Regions from separate parts of the Achromobacter sp. ISS7 genome, predicted to be linked through region 1. Evidence: predicted binding sites of a transcription regulator. Region 1 holds the regulator's gene; the other holds the start of a gene.
What was found. Region 1 encodes FliA, which starts transcription of late flagellar genes. Its sites were predicted from a motif close to CTAAAGTTTNNNNNNNNNNNGCCGNTA; they were not measured.
Positions count from the first base shown of each region.

Region 2: a site for FliA is predicted at 3,496-3,522, ahead of AC1HFW_RS28300 (FlxA-like family protein). Genes of this name have one in related genera too.

Region 1 is NZ_JAWRZD010000001.1:1,192,085-1,199,770, reverse strand. It holds gene motA (flagellar motor stator protein MotA) at 1-699, opposite strand, end outside; gene flhC (flagellar transcriptional regulator FlhC) at 817-1,398, opposite strand; gene flhD (flagellar transcriptional regulator FlhD) at 1,430-1,753, opposite strand; gene AC1HFW_RS05510 (RNA polymerase sigma factor FliA) at 2,184-2,939, shown strand; gene AC1HFW_RS05505 (methyltransferase regulatory domain-containing protein) at 3,095-4,690, shown strand; gene AC1HFW_RS05500 (flagellin N-terminal helical domain-containing protein) at 4,970-6,652, shown strand; gene AC1HFW_RS05495 (O-linked N-acetylglucosamine transferase family protein) at 6,906-7,686, shown strand, end outside.
Region 2 is NZ_JAWRZD010000001.1:6,219,106-6,226,791, forward strand. It holds gene AC1HFW_RS28290 (ABC transporter permease) at 1-1,483, opposite strand, end outside; gene AC1HFW_RS28295 (ABC transporter substrate-binding protein) at 1,571-2,896, opposite strand; gene AC1HFW_RS28300 (FlxA-like family protein) at 3,024-3,455, opposite strand; gene AC1HFW_RS28305 (solute carrier family 23 protein) at 3,588-4,898, shown strand; gene AC1HFW_RS28310 (methyl-accepting chemotaxis protein) at 5,025-6,644, opposite strand; gene greA (transcription elongation factor GreA) at 7,355-7,686, shown strand, end outside.

The DNA.
Region 1 (7,686 bases):
CTCGTCCGTGCGGCGCTCGATGCGCGAGGCCAGCGGGCCGACGAAGCCGTAGGCCAGCAGAATGCCCAGGAAGGTGCCGACCATGGCCTTGGAGATCAGGTCGCCGAGAATGGCGGGCGGCTGGTCGACGGCGGCCAGCGCCTTGATCACGCCCAGCACCGCGGCCACGATACCGAACGCCGGCAGGCCGTCGGCCATCTGCCGGATCATGCTCGCGGGCACTTCGCGCTCGTGGCGGTAGGTCTCGATTTCCTCGTCCATGAGCGTTTCGATCTCGAACGAGCTCATGTTGCCGCTGATCATGATGCGCAGGTAGTCCGTGATGAACTCCATGAGCTTCTCGTCTTTGGCGATGCGCGGATACTCGCTGAAGATCGGGCTGGAGGCCGGATCCTCGATGTGCGATTCGATGGCCATCAGGCCTTCGCGGCGCGCCTTGTTCAGCAGCACGTACAGGAGCGCCATGAGCTCCATGTAGACGTCCTTGCCGTAGCGCGAGCTTTTCAGCGTGTCGGGCAGTGCCTTCTTGACCAGCATCAGCGACTTCTTGCTGTTGCCGGCCAGGAACGCGCCGAAGGCCGCGCCGAAGATCAACGTCAATTCGAACGGCTGGTAAAGCGCGCCCATGTGGCCGCCCAGCGCTACGAAGCTGCCGATGACCGACACGATCACCACTAGAAAACCGATAACAATCAACACATCAGGCCCCTGCCAACGAAGTCTAAAACCGGCGTCAATGATCCCCTGTTCCCCCCGACCCAAAAAGGCGGGTTACGGGGAGTTTTCCAGGGCTTTTGATGTATTTGGACGCGCCGCTCAGGAGCGGGCGGCGTCTACGGCTGGCGCGGGACGGCTGCCCGCGCGCGCCTTGGCGGCGGCGCGGGTCTTGCCGGCCCGGGGTGGCGGACGGCAGATCGCGCACACGAAATCCGACTGCGGATCATGCGCATGCGCGATGAAATGCCCGCCGCACTGGCGGCAGGCGGAAAGCTGCAGCATGCCGCTGTCGAAGAACCGCACCAGCATCCAGGCCCGGGTGAAGCTCAGCACGGGCTCGGCGGATTCGGCGTTGTCCACGCCGGCGTTCTCGAGATAGAGGCGGTACGCGTCGATGATGGCGCGGATGCCCTTGCTGCTGGTGCGCGTATTCAGGAACGAATAGACGTTGTAGAACAGCGAGGAATGGATATTCGGCAACCAGGTCATGAACCAGTCGACCGAAAACGGCAGCATGCCCTTCGGTGGCGAGCAGCCGCGGATTTCGCGGTAAAGACGTGCCAGGCGGTCGTGGCTGAGGCTGGTTTCAGCCTCCAACACCTGCAGCCGCGCGCCCAGAGTGATCATGGAGCTGGCTAGCAGGATGTCATCCGCTTCCTGCGAAACGCTCTTGGTGGCCATTACACGTGTCCGAGTGGAAATCGACAGGCCGTCAGGCCAGTTCTTCAACAGGTTGCTTGGCCAGCAGGATCGTCGCGTGCGCTTGCTGCAGCGCGCCGCCCAGCACATCGTGGGTCAGGGCGGACAGCAGGCTGTAGTCGTCGAAACGGAAACGGCACAGGAGCGAACTGGAGCTGGCCAGCTTCACCAGCTGAGCCGGAGAAAGACGCATCAGGATGTCGGCAACCTCGTTGCTGAAACCCAGGCGGAACATCGATGCAGCATAGTCATCGCGCAGCATGCGCTGTGCGAGAAGAAGGTAGGACAGATTCACTTCACGGATATCTGCCAGCAAAGAATTTTCGACTTGTTGCACGCCCGACTCCCTATTCCCTATCCCACCGAAGGGGCTTGATAACCAAGGACAATGGCAACGTTTGTTGCACAGTATCCGCTGCATCCTGTTTTAATGCGAAATGTATCATTTGTTCGCAATTTAAGTAAAATTTACCACAGGTCATGTCATTTTCTATGACTTATATGACAAATCTTTGTTGATATCGCGCAACTTGAGACTTTAGATACACCTTGACATAGAAAGTCCTGGCAAATGTACGTCAATTTGGCAAATAAGCATTCAAAACGTTGCGTGCTTTAAGGAATGAAATACCGACTTTTGCCGACAATGACACCTTGCCGATCACAAAATATTGCTAGCTTTAGCGTAGCCGCGCGTTTGTCGACAATGTCGCAAATTGACAACAACCGACAATGCGTCACGATGGACACCGCCTGACATTCCCGCAATGCCCCACGCAGATGACAGCTTGGTCGAATATGCCCCGCTAGTGCGGAAGCTGGCCCTGCAATTGCTCGCCCGGCTGCCGGCCAGCGTCGAACTCGACGACCTGATCCAAGCCGGCATGATCGGCCTCCTGGACGCCGTGCGCCGCTACCAGGAAACCGCCGACGCCCAGTTCGAGACCTACGCCACGACCCGCATCCGCGGCGCCATGCTCGACGAGCTGCGGGGCCAGGACTGGCTGCCGCGCAGCGTGCGCGCCAAGGCCCGCAAGATCGAACAGGCCATCCAGCAACTCGAACAACGCCTGATGCGCGCGCCCTCCGAGGCCGAGATCGCGCAGCAGATGGAGATGCCGCTGGCTGAATATCAGACGCTGTTGCACGACGCCCAGGGCGTGCAGATCGTCCACTACGAAGACTTCGCCACCGAGCCCGACGCGGCGTCGGGCCAGACCGACTGGACCGCCACGCTGAATCACGGCACCGCCGGCGGCAACCCGCTGGACTCGCTGCTGGCCGGCGATTTCCGCCAGGCGCTGATCCTGGCCATCGACACCCTGCCCGACCGCGAGAAACTGCTGTTGTCGCTGTGCTACGAGCAGGGCCTGAACCTGAAGGAAATCGGCGCGATCATGAACGTGACCGAGGCCCGCGTCTGCCAACTGCGCTCGCAGGCGACGGCGCGCATCCGCGCCAAGCTGCGCGAACAGGCCTGGCAACACCTGCCCCAGGAGGGGCAGATCGCGCAGATAATCTAGGACTGACGGCGCACTGCGGCCGGAATTCCAGGGAAATCGGACGTTATTCATCCCATTACGCCGCGCGCGCCCTTGTTAGCCTTGCAGGCTGACACCAATAAGGTGCGCACGGCGATCCGCCGCCGGCCGCGCACCGCGATCCCTGGAATTTCGCCATGAGCGCACCCGACGTCCTGACGCAGGCCATTTCCGACGCCTACGACGAAACCCCGTATATCTCGCTGCCGTTCTCCTATACGTCGCCGGGCAACCTGCGCGCGGTCGCCCGCCTCTACCAACTCGAGGCGCCGGCGCTGGAACAGGCGCGGGTGCTGGAACTGGGCTGCGCCGCCGGCGGCAACCTGCTGCCGTTCGCGCTGGCCTATCCCGAGGCCCAGGTCGTCGGCATCGACCTGTCGCCGCAGCAGATCGACGCGGGCCGCCAGACCGCGGAAGCGGCCGGCGCGCGCAATCTGGACCTGCGGGCCATGAGCCTGACGGACATCACCGCCGATTTCGGCGTCTTCGACTACATCATCTGCCACGGCGTGTTCAGCTGGGTGCCCCCGGAAGTGCGCGACGCCATCTTCCGCATCTGCCGCGAGAACCTCGCGCCGCAGGGCGTGGCCTACGTCAGCTACAACACCTATCCGGGCTGGAAGGCGTCGGACGTCATCCGCGACGCCATGATCCTGAACAGCTTCGGCGCCGAAACGCCGCAGGAAAAGGTGGCCCGCGCCAAGGACATGCTGGAACTGATCGAGGGCGGCCTGTGGCAGAACAACCCGCTGCGCTCGGCGCTGCAGCAGGCCGCCAGCAAATTGCGCGGCCAGACCGACCACTATCTGCTGCATGAATACCTGGAGGCGATCAACACGCCCTGCTATTTCCTGGAATTCGCCGCGGCGGCGCAACAGGCCGGGCTGGCGTACGTGACGGACGCCGAACCGCAACTGACATTCCCGTCCACTTTCGGCGCCACGGTGGCGGTGGGCCTGAACGGGCTGTCGGTCAACGCCGGCCGGGAAATGCGCGAGCAATACCTGGACTTCGCCGTCGGCCGCTCGTTCCGCAAGAGCCTGCTGGTGCACGCCGAACGCGCCGGCGAGATCCTCGAGCAGCCCGAGGGCGGCGCCTTCGCCGCCATGCATTTCGCCGCCGACCTGACGCCGCTGGCGGGCGCGCCGGCCGGACAGCGGCAGTTCCGCACGGCGGCCGGCACCGCCATCACCACCCCGGATCCGGCCATGATCGCGCTGATGGAGACGCTGGCGCAGGCCTGGCCGCAATCGCTGCCGTTCGCCGCGCTGCTGGAAAGCCAGCGCGGACAGGCGGCCGACGCGTCGGCCGACGCCCTGGCCAACGCGATGATCGGCCACCTGGTGACGCTGGTGCAGGCCGGCGCCCTGCACTACCGCCTGGAACCGGTGGCCTACCAACCCGCGCAGGCCAAGCCGCGCCTGATCCCGGGCGCCCTGGAGTTACTACAAGAAGTAACAAAACCAGGTTGCCAGGTCGGCATGCACAGCCTCTGGCACCATCCGGTCACGGCGCCCACCGACGCCCTGCACCAATACCTGATGCGCCACATCGACGGCGAGCACAGCACCGCCGAACTGCGCACCCTGGCGCGCGACGCGCTGACCGCGGGACGCCACACGCACCCGGACGGCAAGTCCTACAAGGGCGCCCGCAACCTGGATCCGGTGGCCCAGGAAATCGTCAACAGCCTGCTGGCTGCCTTGCGCCGCACCGGCCTGCTGCTGCACTGACAGGCCCGTCCGGCGGCCGCCCTCCGGCCGTCGGATATGTCTGTATATAGTGCTGGCCACCCCGTCCAGCCGCCCGGCTAGAGCGTCAGACCAGTCTGTAAGTGGTATCCAACAACATTTTGCGAATACCAAAAAAAAGCCCTAAAGATTGATTTGCGACTGCCGTAATCCTTGCAACGGAGAAATTCGAAGACGCAAGAAATCGAATTCTTCCCGTTACAACGATGGGCGGCCCCGCTGCCCGGTTTGAAGAAGCCTTTCTCTCTTGGGAGCCTAAACATGGCTGCAGTCATTAACACCAACTACTTGTCGCTGGTTGCTCAGAACAACCTGAACAAGTCGCAATCCGCCCTGGGTACCGCCATCGAGCGTCTGTCGTCCGGCCTGCGCATCAACAGCGCCAAGGATGACGCCGCCGGTATGGCCATTGCCAACCGCTTCACCGCGAACGTCAAGGGCCTGACCCAAGCCGCTCGTAACGCCAACGACGGTATCTCGCTGGCCCAGACGACGGAAGGCGCCGCCTCCGAAATCAACACCCACCTGCAGCGCGTTCGCGAACTGTCGGTGCAAGCCGGCAACGGCAGCTACTCGCAAGAGCAGCTGAACTCGATGCAAGACGAAATCAACCAGCGTCTGTCCGACATCGACCGCATCTCGCAACAAACCGACTTCAACGGCGTGAAGGTCCTGTCGGCCAACGCCAAGCCCCTGACGCTGCAAGTCGGCGCCAACGACGGCGAAACCATCACCCTGAACCTGTCGGAAATCAGCGTCAAGACGCTGGGTCTGGACGGCTTCAACGTCAACGGCTCGGGCGTGACCCAGAACCGTTCGGCCACCGTGTCCGACCTGCAAGCCGCTGGTGGCACGACCGTCGCCGCCAACGAATGGCAAGTCACCACGACGCACGCCGCCGCGACCGCTGACCAAGTGTTCGGCAAGCTGCAGAACGGCAACAGCGTCACCGTGGGCACCGGTGCCGGCGCCACGACCTACACGTACGACGCCACCAACAAGAACTTCACGTTCACCGACAAGTCGGCCAGCGACGCCGCCTCCGTCACCGCCCTGGCCGTCTCGCTGCGCCCGGCAACCGGCACGACCACCGGCGTCTACACCCACGCCAACGGCAGCTCGTCGACCTCGTTCGACGTTGACGCGACCGGCAAGATCACGGTCGGTGGCCAAGCCGCCTTCCTGGACGCCGCTGGCAACCTGACGACCAACAGCGCCGGCGCTTCCGCCGCCACGCTGGACAACGTGATGGCCGCCGCCTCCACTGGCACCGGCGCCGCCGGCACGTCGTCGGTCTCGATCGGTGGCAAGACGTACGCCAACACCGGTACGGCTAACCAACTGTCGTTCACCAACACCAAGGCTTCGGACGCTCTGCTGGCCGACGTCAAGGCTGCCGCCAACGCTTCCGTCACCCTGGGTTCGGGCATCACCAGCGCCACCGTCTCGCTCGTGAACGGCGCGTCGACCAACACCTACGTCGACGACAAGGCTGAGTTCACGACCACCAAGACCTACAACACGGTCTACACGGTTGACCCCAACAACGGCAAGGTCACGGTCAAGAGCGGCACGGGCACGGGCGACTACGCGCCGAAGGTTGGCGCCGAAGCCAAGGTCAACAGCTCGGGCAAGCTGACCACGGACGCCACCAGCAAGGGTACGCTGACCTCCGATCCGCTGAAGACGCTGGACGCCGCCTTCACCAAGCTGGACAAGCTGACCGGTGAACTGGGCGCTGTGCAGAACCGTCTGGAATCGACGATCGCCAACCTGAACAACGTGGTCAACAACCTGTCCTCGGCTCGTTCGCGCATTCAAGACGCCGACTACGCCACGGAAGTGTCGAACATGTCGAAGGCTCAGATCCTGCAACAGGCTGGCACCTCGGTTCTGGCGCAAGCCAACCAAGTGCCGCAAACCGTGCTGTCGCTGCTGCGTTAATTCGCGGCAAGCAGCACGGACGATTGGGGAAACCCCGGTTTCCCCGGTCGGCCGGCCGGCCAAGGCCCTTCGCGCCGCGGCCGGCGCCCCCGAAACCCGCCAACCGGCGGGTTTTTTCATTTCCATCCACGACGCCGGGTTTCACCCAAACTGGCGGGGAATTCGCACGCTGATTCGCCGAATGAGGCACCGCCCGCATTCATAGAATTACCGCAATAGATTTCCCGGACCTCGTCCCGCCTTTTCTCGCTCCATGTCTTATCCGGCCTACACCCACCGACAAGCCGCCGCCGATCCCGGACGCCTGGCCCCCAGTCATTCCCCCGCCCGCCTGCGTGCCGCTGCCCACCTGTACGGGGTCGAAAGCGTTCCGCTGGAACAGGCCCGGGTGCTGGCCATCGGTTGCGGTGACGGCTCCGGCCTGCTGCCCTTCGCCCTGGCCTACCCCCAGGCCCAGGCGGTTGGCATCGACACATCCGAGGCGCTGATCGCGCAAGGCACCGAGGCCGCCCGGAGCCTGGGCGCGGCCAACCTGGCCCTGTACGTTGGCCAGGCCGCCGATGTCGGAACGCAGCTGGGCCGGTTCGACTACGTCATCGTCACCGGTCTCTACAGCTACCTGGCCGCGCCGGCCCAGCAGGCACTGTTGCAGGCTTGCACCCAATTGCTGTCGCCGCTGGGCATCCTGTACCTGGACTGCCACGTGTACCCGGGAGCCAAGTCGCTCGAGGTGGTGCGGGACGCCATCATGCTGCACGGCCACGCCGCGCGCAACGACGCCGAACTGCGCCAGAGCGCCGCGGCGGCGCTCGCCCTGTTCAGGGACGGCATGGCCGCGGCCAACCCCAATGGCGCCACCCTGGCCGCCGCGGCAGCCCAGTTTGAACGCGCCCTGGCAGACCAGGCGACCGCCGATCCGCTGGCCTGCAACCCGAGCTATTTCGTCGAACTGGCGGGCGTGGCCGCCCAGGCCGGCCTGGCCTATCTCGGCGATGCGCAGCCGCTCAGCGAGCTGCCCCTCTCCTTCGGCCAGG
Region 2 (7,686 bases), 5.0 Mb from region 1:
CGGTCACGAAGCTGGTCACGAAGCCGGCCAGCATGCCGCCGGCCATCAGCGGCACCACCACGCGCCGGATGGTGCGCATCCGCGTCGCGCCCAGCGATTGCGCCGCTTCCTCGAGCGATACGTTGATCTGCTGCAACGCGGCCACGCACGAACGCAGCGCGTAGGGCAGCCGCCGCACCGAGTACGCGATCATGATGATGATCCACGACGAGGTCAGCAGCGTGCCGGTGCCCGGGATCTCCACGCCGCGGAAGGTGCGCAGCAGCCCGATCGCCAGCACGATGCCCGGGATCGCCAGCGCCGCCGAGGCCAGGAAGTCCAGCCACTGGCGCGCCGGCAGTCGGGTGCGCAGCATCAGGTAGGCGATGGCGGTGCCCAGGATCACGTCCACGCCCGCCGCCAGGCCGCAGTAGAGCAGTGTGTTGGCGATCATGCCCTGCGACTCGCTGAACACCGCGCTGTAGTGCGCCAGCGTATACCCGTCGGGCAGCGGCGCGAAGCTCCAGACGCTCGCCAGCGACAGCAGCAGCACGCCTATGTGCGGCGACAGCACCAGCAGCAGAACCAGGGCGATCCAGCCATACGCCAGCACGCTTTCGGCGGGGCGCAGCTTGCGCTTCTGGATCGAGTTGCCGCCTTTCTGCAGCGTGGAATAGTCGCGTCCCTTGAGCACCCGCGCCGACAGCCATAGCGCCAGGATCGAGAAGGCGATCATGATGACGCTGATGACGTAGCCCAGCGGATCCTCCAGCCCCACCTGCGTGATGCGCAGATAGGCCTGCGGCGCCAGCATGTTGGTGGTGCCCAGCACCAGCGGCGTGCCGAGGTCGTCGAACACCTTGACGAACACCAGCGAGGTGCCGGCCACGTAGCCCGGCAGCGCCAGCGGGAAGATCACCCGGCGGAACAGCCGGAAGCCGCGCGCGCCCAGGTTGAAGGCGGCTTCTTCCATGGCGCCGTCGATATTGCGCAAGGCCACCACCAGGTTCATCAGGATGAACGGGAAGTAGTGCAGCGCCTCGACGAAGATGACGCCGTTCAGCCCTTCCATGAATGGAATGGTGAAGCCGAACCAGTCGTTCAGCAGCAGGTTGACGCTGCCCGAGCGGCCGAAGATCAGCTGCATCGCCACCGCGCCGACGAAGGGCGGCATGATGAGCGGCAGCACGCCCAGCGTCTGGATGATGAGCGCGCCGCGAAAGTCGAAGCGCACCGTGAAGTACGCCAGCGGCACCGCGATCAGCGAGGCCAGCAGCGCCGACCAGCCCGCCACGTAGAGGCTGTTGAAGAACGCCTCCAGCATCAGCGGCTGGTTGAAGAACGCGCCGAAGTGGCCGATGGTGAAGCCGCCGTCGGCGTTGACGAAGGCGCTGTAGAACACCGTGCCCACCGGCACGGCCAGGAACAGCGCCAGGAAACCCAGCACCAGGAGCGCGGCCAGCACGGGGCCGGCGGGCAGGCGTGAATGGCCCGGAAGATTCATCGAGATTCCCGTAATGGTTCAAGACAGGCCGCCCGCGGCGGGGCGGCGGCCGGACGGGGCGAGCCCCCCGTCCGGCGCGAGCCGGGCCTACAGCGCCGCGGCTTCCCGCGCCAGCTTCACGGCCTGCTCATAATTGCTCTTGGCCGTGCCGTTCCATTCGCCTTCCAGCTTGGTGATCTGCTGGTTGACCGCGGCGTCCTTCTTGTTGCCGCTGAAGATCTTCAGGAACTCGGGGTCGGCGGCCTGCTTGCCGTCGACCAGCGGCGCCCAGGCCAGCTTGCGGGCCTGCGCCAGCAGTTCGGCCGGCTTGCCGCTCTTGCCCTTGTCGCCGAGCTTGGCCTCGGCGTCGTAGATCGCCTTGGTTGCCGCCTGCAATTCCTTCAGGCGGAACGTGACGGTCTGGTCGTACAGCGACTGCACCACGTAGTAGCGCGTCTGCGACAGGTCGGCGTTGAACTGCACCTTGCTGCGACGCGCGATCTCGGCCGGGTCGGGATAGCCCTGCGGCACCTTGCCGGCCAGCGCCGAATACGGCAGCACCGGCAGGCGCGAGATCTTCGGCTCCAGCAGCAGCTCCTGGCCCGCCTGGCTGAGCGTGAAGGCGATGAACTTCTTGCCTTCCTCGGTATTCTTGGCGCCGTCGATCAGCGCGATGTTGGCCGGCACGATGGCGGTCTCGGAGGGATAGACGAACTCCACCGGGAACTTCGAATACTTGCTCGACAGGCCGAAGAAGTCGATCACCGGCCCCGCGCCGAACTGGCCGTTGTTGACGCCGTCCGGCACGCCGAACGAGCGCTCGGTCACGGCGCTGCTGTTGCCCGACATGCGCAGCAGCGTGTTCCAGCCGTCGTCCCAGCCTTCGCCCTGCAGGATGGTCTCGACCGTCAGGTGCATGGTCCCCGAGCGCGACGGCGAGGTGATGCCGACGTGGCCGAACCAGTGCGGCGCCAGCAGGTCCTTCCATTCGACCGGCGCGGGAATCTTGTGCGCCGCGATGTAGCGCGTGTTGTAGACGATGCCGTAGCCGGCCAGCGCCTGGCCCAGGTACATGCCGCCCGGGTCGTTGATGGGGTAGTTGCCGATCTTGTCCGGCACGTCCTTGTTGGCCACATCCGACGACTTGGCCAGCAGCTTGTCGCGGCCCAGCACCTCGAAGGCGTCCGGCGCGCTGGCCCAGAACACTTCCGGACGCTGGCCGGCCGGCGTCTCGCGCACGTAGGCGATGCCGGACACGGTGTTCTTGTTGAGGATTTCCAGCGTGATGCCGGGGTTGGCCTTCTCGAACGCGGTCTTGTAGGCCTGGGTCAAATCTTTGGGGAACGACGTGATCACCGTGACGGTGCCCGCCAGGGCGGGGGCGGCGCAGGCGGCCAGCAGCGCCCCTGCAAGGGCTGTGCGCATTGCATGCATGGTTTGTCTCCGTGGTTTTTCGATTTGTCCGGAGACCTTAGCGGCTGCATGCGCCGCCAGTCCAATCACAAATTTTGATGCGCGCCATCAGCCCGGCGGGCATTCGGGAGAACCCGCGGGAAGGAAGCTAGGCCGTGGCCGAGACGCCGCCGTTGGCCTTGGCCATCGCCTTGACCTTCTCGGTCATCACCTTCTGGATCTGGCCCATGATCTGCTGCGCCTGTCCGTTCAACGCCTGCAGCTGGGTGGCTTTCTGTTCCGCCGACGCATTGCTGTCGCGCACGCGTGCGATCTGCTCCATGACGCGCTTGAGCTGGCGTTGCAGCTCCTTGATCACCTGGGTGTAATAGTCGTCGTTTTCGGACGATTCGGTTTCCTCGGCCTGGCCCACCTTCTTGGCGCCGGCGCTGTTGACGCGGATCTTGCCGTCGGGCGTGACCGTGACGCCTGGATCGCCGGCCTTGGCGTCCTTGGCCTCCTTGTTGGCCTGGATCTTCTGTGCCCACAGGTCGGCCATGCTGCCGATGCGCGAGGTCCCGCTGATGGAATCGATGGCCATGAAGGTCTCCGGGGGAGAGGATTGACTGGGGTTTCCACTAATACGGCATTCCGGCGGGGAACTTAAGTTGCCGCCCGTTCCCGGCCCCCTTTACACTGGCGCCCGCTCACACCAATCACTCCCGGGGATTCCATGTCCAATTCCTATTTTCCGCGCTGGCGCCTGGCGGACGACGCCCAGCCCGGCGTCATCATCGCCCCCGACGAACGGCTGTCCTGGCCCAAGAACGTGGCCATGGGCGCCCAGCACGTGGTGGCGATGTTCGGCTCCACCGTGCTGGCGCCGCTGCTGATGGGTTTCGATCCCAACGTCGCCATTCTGATGTCGGGCATCGGCACGCTGATCTTCTTCCTGTTCGTCGGCGGCCGCGTGCCCAGCTACCTGGGCTCCAGTTTCGCCTTCATCGGCGGCGTCATCGCCGTCACGGGCTATGCCGGCGGCGGCGCCAACGCCAACATCGGCGTGGCGCTGGGCGCCATCATCGCCTGCGGCCTGGCGTATACGCTGATCGGCGTCCTGGTCTGGATCGCCAATGGCCGCGCCGGCGGCGGCGCCAACTGGATCGACACCCTGATGCCGCCGGTGGTGACCGGCGCGGTGGTCGCGGTGATCGGCCTGAACCTGGCGCCGATCGCCGCCAAGGGCGCCATGGGCGCCTCGGGCTTCGACAGCGCCATGGCCATCGTCACCATCCTGTGCGTGGGCGGCATCGCCGTCTATACCAAGGGCATGGTGCAGCGCCTGCTGATCCTGGTCGGCCTGATCCTGGCCTGCGTGGTCTACGCCATCTGCGCCAACGGCCTGAACCTGGGCAAGCCGATCGACTTCTCGGCCGTGTCGGCCGCCGCCTGGTTCGGCCTGCCGCACTTCGCCGCGCCGGTCTTCAAGGCCGAGGCCATGGGCCTGATCGTGCCGGTGGCCATCATCCTGGTCGCCGAGAACCTGGGCCACGTCAAGGCCGTCAGCGCCATGACCGGCCAGGACCTGGACCGCTACCTGGGCCGCGCCTTCGTCGGCGACGGCGTGGCGACGATGGTCTCGGGCGCCGTCGGCGGCACCGGCGTCACCACCTACGCCGAGAACATCGGCGTGATGGCGGTGACCCGCATCTATTCGACGCTGGTGTTCGTCATCGCCGCGCTGATCGCCATTGTGCTGGGGTTCTCGCCCAAGTTCGGCGCCTTGATCCAGACCATTCCCGGGCCCGTGCTGGGCGGCATGTCGGTGGTGGTGTTCGGCCTGATCGCCATCGCCGGGGCCCGCATCTGGGTGGTGAACCAGGTCGACTTCAGCGACAACCGCAACCTGATCGTGGCCGCGGTCACGCTGGTGCTGGGCGCGGGTGACTTCACCGTCAAGCTGGGCAACTTCACGCTGGGCGGCATCGGTACCGCGACCTTCGGCGCGATCATCCTGTACGCGCTGCTGCGCCGCAAGAAGTAGGGCGGGGCGGCGCAAGGGGCAGCCATGGCTTGCTTTTGCGCCGGTCCCGCGAACTGGCCGGGCGTCGCGCCCGGCCGGCTTCCTTCAGGGGCATGAGCGGGACCGGCCGCGGCCGGTCCGCTCGCCTCAGGAGCGCGACAGCCGCGAGGCCGGCGTCCTGCCGCCGACCTGCACTGGCGCCACCTCGATCACCTGGCCCGACTGGGTCTTGAAGACCGAGGTCGCTTCCGCCAGGCGCCGCGCCTGGTCCTCCATGGCCGAGGCGGCGGCCGAGGCCTCTTCCACCAGCGCGGCGTTCTGCTGCGTCACCTCGTCCATCTGCGAGACCGCCAGGCTGACCTGGTCGATGCCGCCGGCCTGCTGGGCCGAGGCCGCCGAGATCTCGCCCATGATGTCGGCCACCCGCTGCACCGAGATCACGATTTCCTCCATGGTCTGCCCGGCCGCCGACACCTGGGACGAGCCGGCCGCGACGGTCTCGACCGAGGTTTCGATCAGGGCCTTGATCTCCTTGGCCGCCTGGGCGGCGCGCTGCGCCAGGGTGCGCACCTCGCCCGCCACCACGGCGAAGCCCTTGCCCTGTTCGCCGGCGCGGGCCGCCTCCACGGCGGCATTCAGCGCCAGGATATTGGTCTGGAAGGCGATGCCGTCGATCACCGAGACGATATCGGCGATGCGCCGCGAACTCTCGGAAATGCCCTGCATGGTGGCCACCACCTGGCCGACCGTGTGGCCGCCGCGCTGCGCCACCTCCATGCTCACCGCCGCCAGCTGGTTGGCCTGGGCGGCGTTGTCGGCGTTCTGCTTGACTGTGGCGGCCAGTTCTTCCATGGTCGAGGCGGTCTCTTCCAGCGCGGCCGCCTGTTCCTCGGTGCGGGTCGACAGGTTGGCGTTGCCGGCGGCGATCTCGGCCGCGCCGACGTTGATCTCCTCCACTCCCTGGCGCACCGTCGTCACCGTGCGGGTCAGGCCTTCCTGCATGCGCCGCACTGCGGAAAACAGCGTGCCGATCTCGTTGTTGGAGCGGGCGTCGACCCGCTGGGTCAGGTCGCCGGCGGCGATCCGGTCGAAATGCCGGCCGGCGTCCTGCAGCGGCAGCAGGACGCCGCGGCGGATGAAAGCCCAGCACAGCACCGCCAGCAGCAGCGCCACCGACAGCAGCACGATGGCCGAGATGCGGGCGGTCGAATAGGTGCTCTGCGAGCGTTCCAGCACGCCGTCGCTGCGCTCCTGGACCCGAGCCAGGAACACCTGCATGTCCTTGGCGAAATCGGCGTCGGCCTGGCGCACCCGCGCTTCGTTCTGCTGGTAGCGGGCGACCGAGCGTTCCTTGAGGGCCGCGTCCAGTTCGTCCAGCCCGGCGGCGTAGGCGTTGAAGCGGCCCTGCAGGACCACGGCCAGTTCCTGGCCGCGTTCGCTCTTGGGCACCGCCATGTAGCGCTCGAAGCGTTCGCGGGCCAGTTTCAGCTGCTCGGCGGCGGCGGCTTCCGCGCTGGCCGCCTGGTCCTGGGCGCCGGCCTGCAGGTCGGCGATGCCCGAGCCCAGCGACAGCCGGGCGCGCAGCAGCGCGGCGTTGGATTCATAAAGCGGATCGACCTGGTGCACGGCGACATTATTCAGGTCCTCGATTTCCCGCACGCTGTTTTCGGCATTCATCCAGCTCAAACCGCAAGCCAGCGCCAGGGTAATCACAAAGCAGGCCAACACCAGCATCATGCCCGTACGGACTTTCAATTTTTCCAGCATGGGAGCTCCCGTTCTTGAACGCGCTCCACCGCAGGCGCGGATCCTTTGCACGCCAGCGCTGCGATAGAGGGACGAACGTCGCGCCCGGATGACTGCGATGCGTCCGCCCAACCTGCAACACGCACAATCAATCGCTTTACGCGTGGCCGAAATGGCCGGCCCGCGTATCCCTTCGCTTAAAACAGGAAAATGCCGGCGAATACCGGCATGTATTTAATTGTTATTAATGGGCCAGTTTGTCGGTTATACCTTTTTTATTGAATACAACCTGCCGTTTTTACATAAACCCTTTTGATAACCCCCCGCGGTCGGGTTTATCCCTACCGCTGAGTATCTTTTACGCAACGCCGGCGCCGATCCAGGAAACGACGGGTTTTAGCGGGTTACAGCGCCGAAATGCGCCGAAAACGCCGGTTTCTCCGGTGGCTTGCAATTCCCGTGGACTTTGACCACAATATGGCCTTGATTGCCCCGGTTCCGACCCGAGCCGGGGTTTTGTTTTGGTCGCAGCTTGCCGCATTCGTCCGGCGGGCCGGCCCGAGCGGGCAGCGGGGGATCCATCGGGTTCAGCCTTGCCCGCCCCTGGCCGTTCCGCCCCAGACGTTGCCCGTCACGACTTGTCATCCGACGGCGCCCATGCGTCAGGTCCATGACCTTCACACCGAGAACGCTCCGTCGGGGGCGTTTTCTACTTTTGTTTGGGAAACGACATGTCTGCCATTCCTTTGACCGTGCGCGGGGCCGAGCGCTTGCAAGAAGAGCTCCAGCGGCTGAAAACCGTGGAACGTCCCGCCGTCATCAACGCTATCGCCGAGGCGCGCGCGCAGGGCGATCTGTCGGAGAACGCCGAGTATGACGCGGCTCGCGAGCGCCAGGGTTTCATCGAGGGCCGGATCGCCGAGCTCGAGGGCACGCTTTCCAATGCCCACCTGATCGATCCGAGCTCGCTCGAGGCCGAAGGTCGTGCCGTGTTCGGCGCCACCGTCGACATCGAGGACCTGGATTCGGGTGATCGCGTGACGTACCAGATCGTCGGCGACGT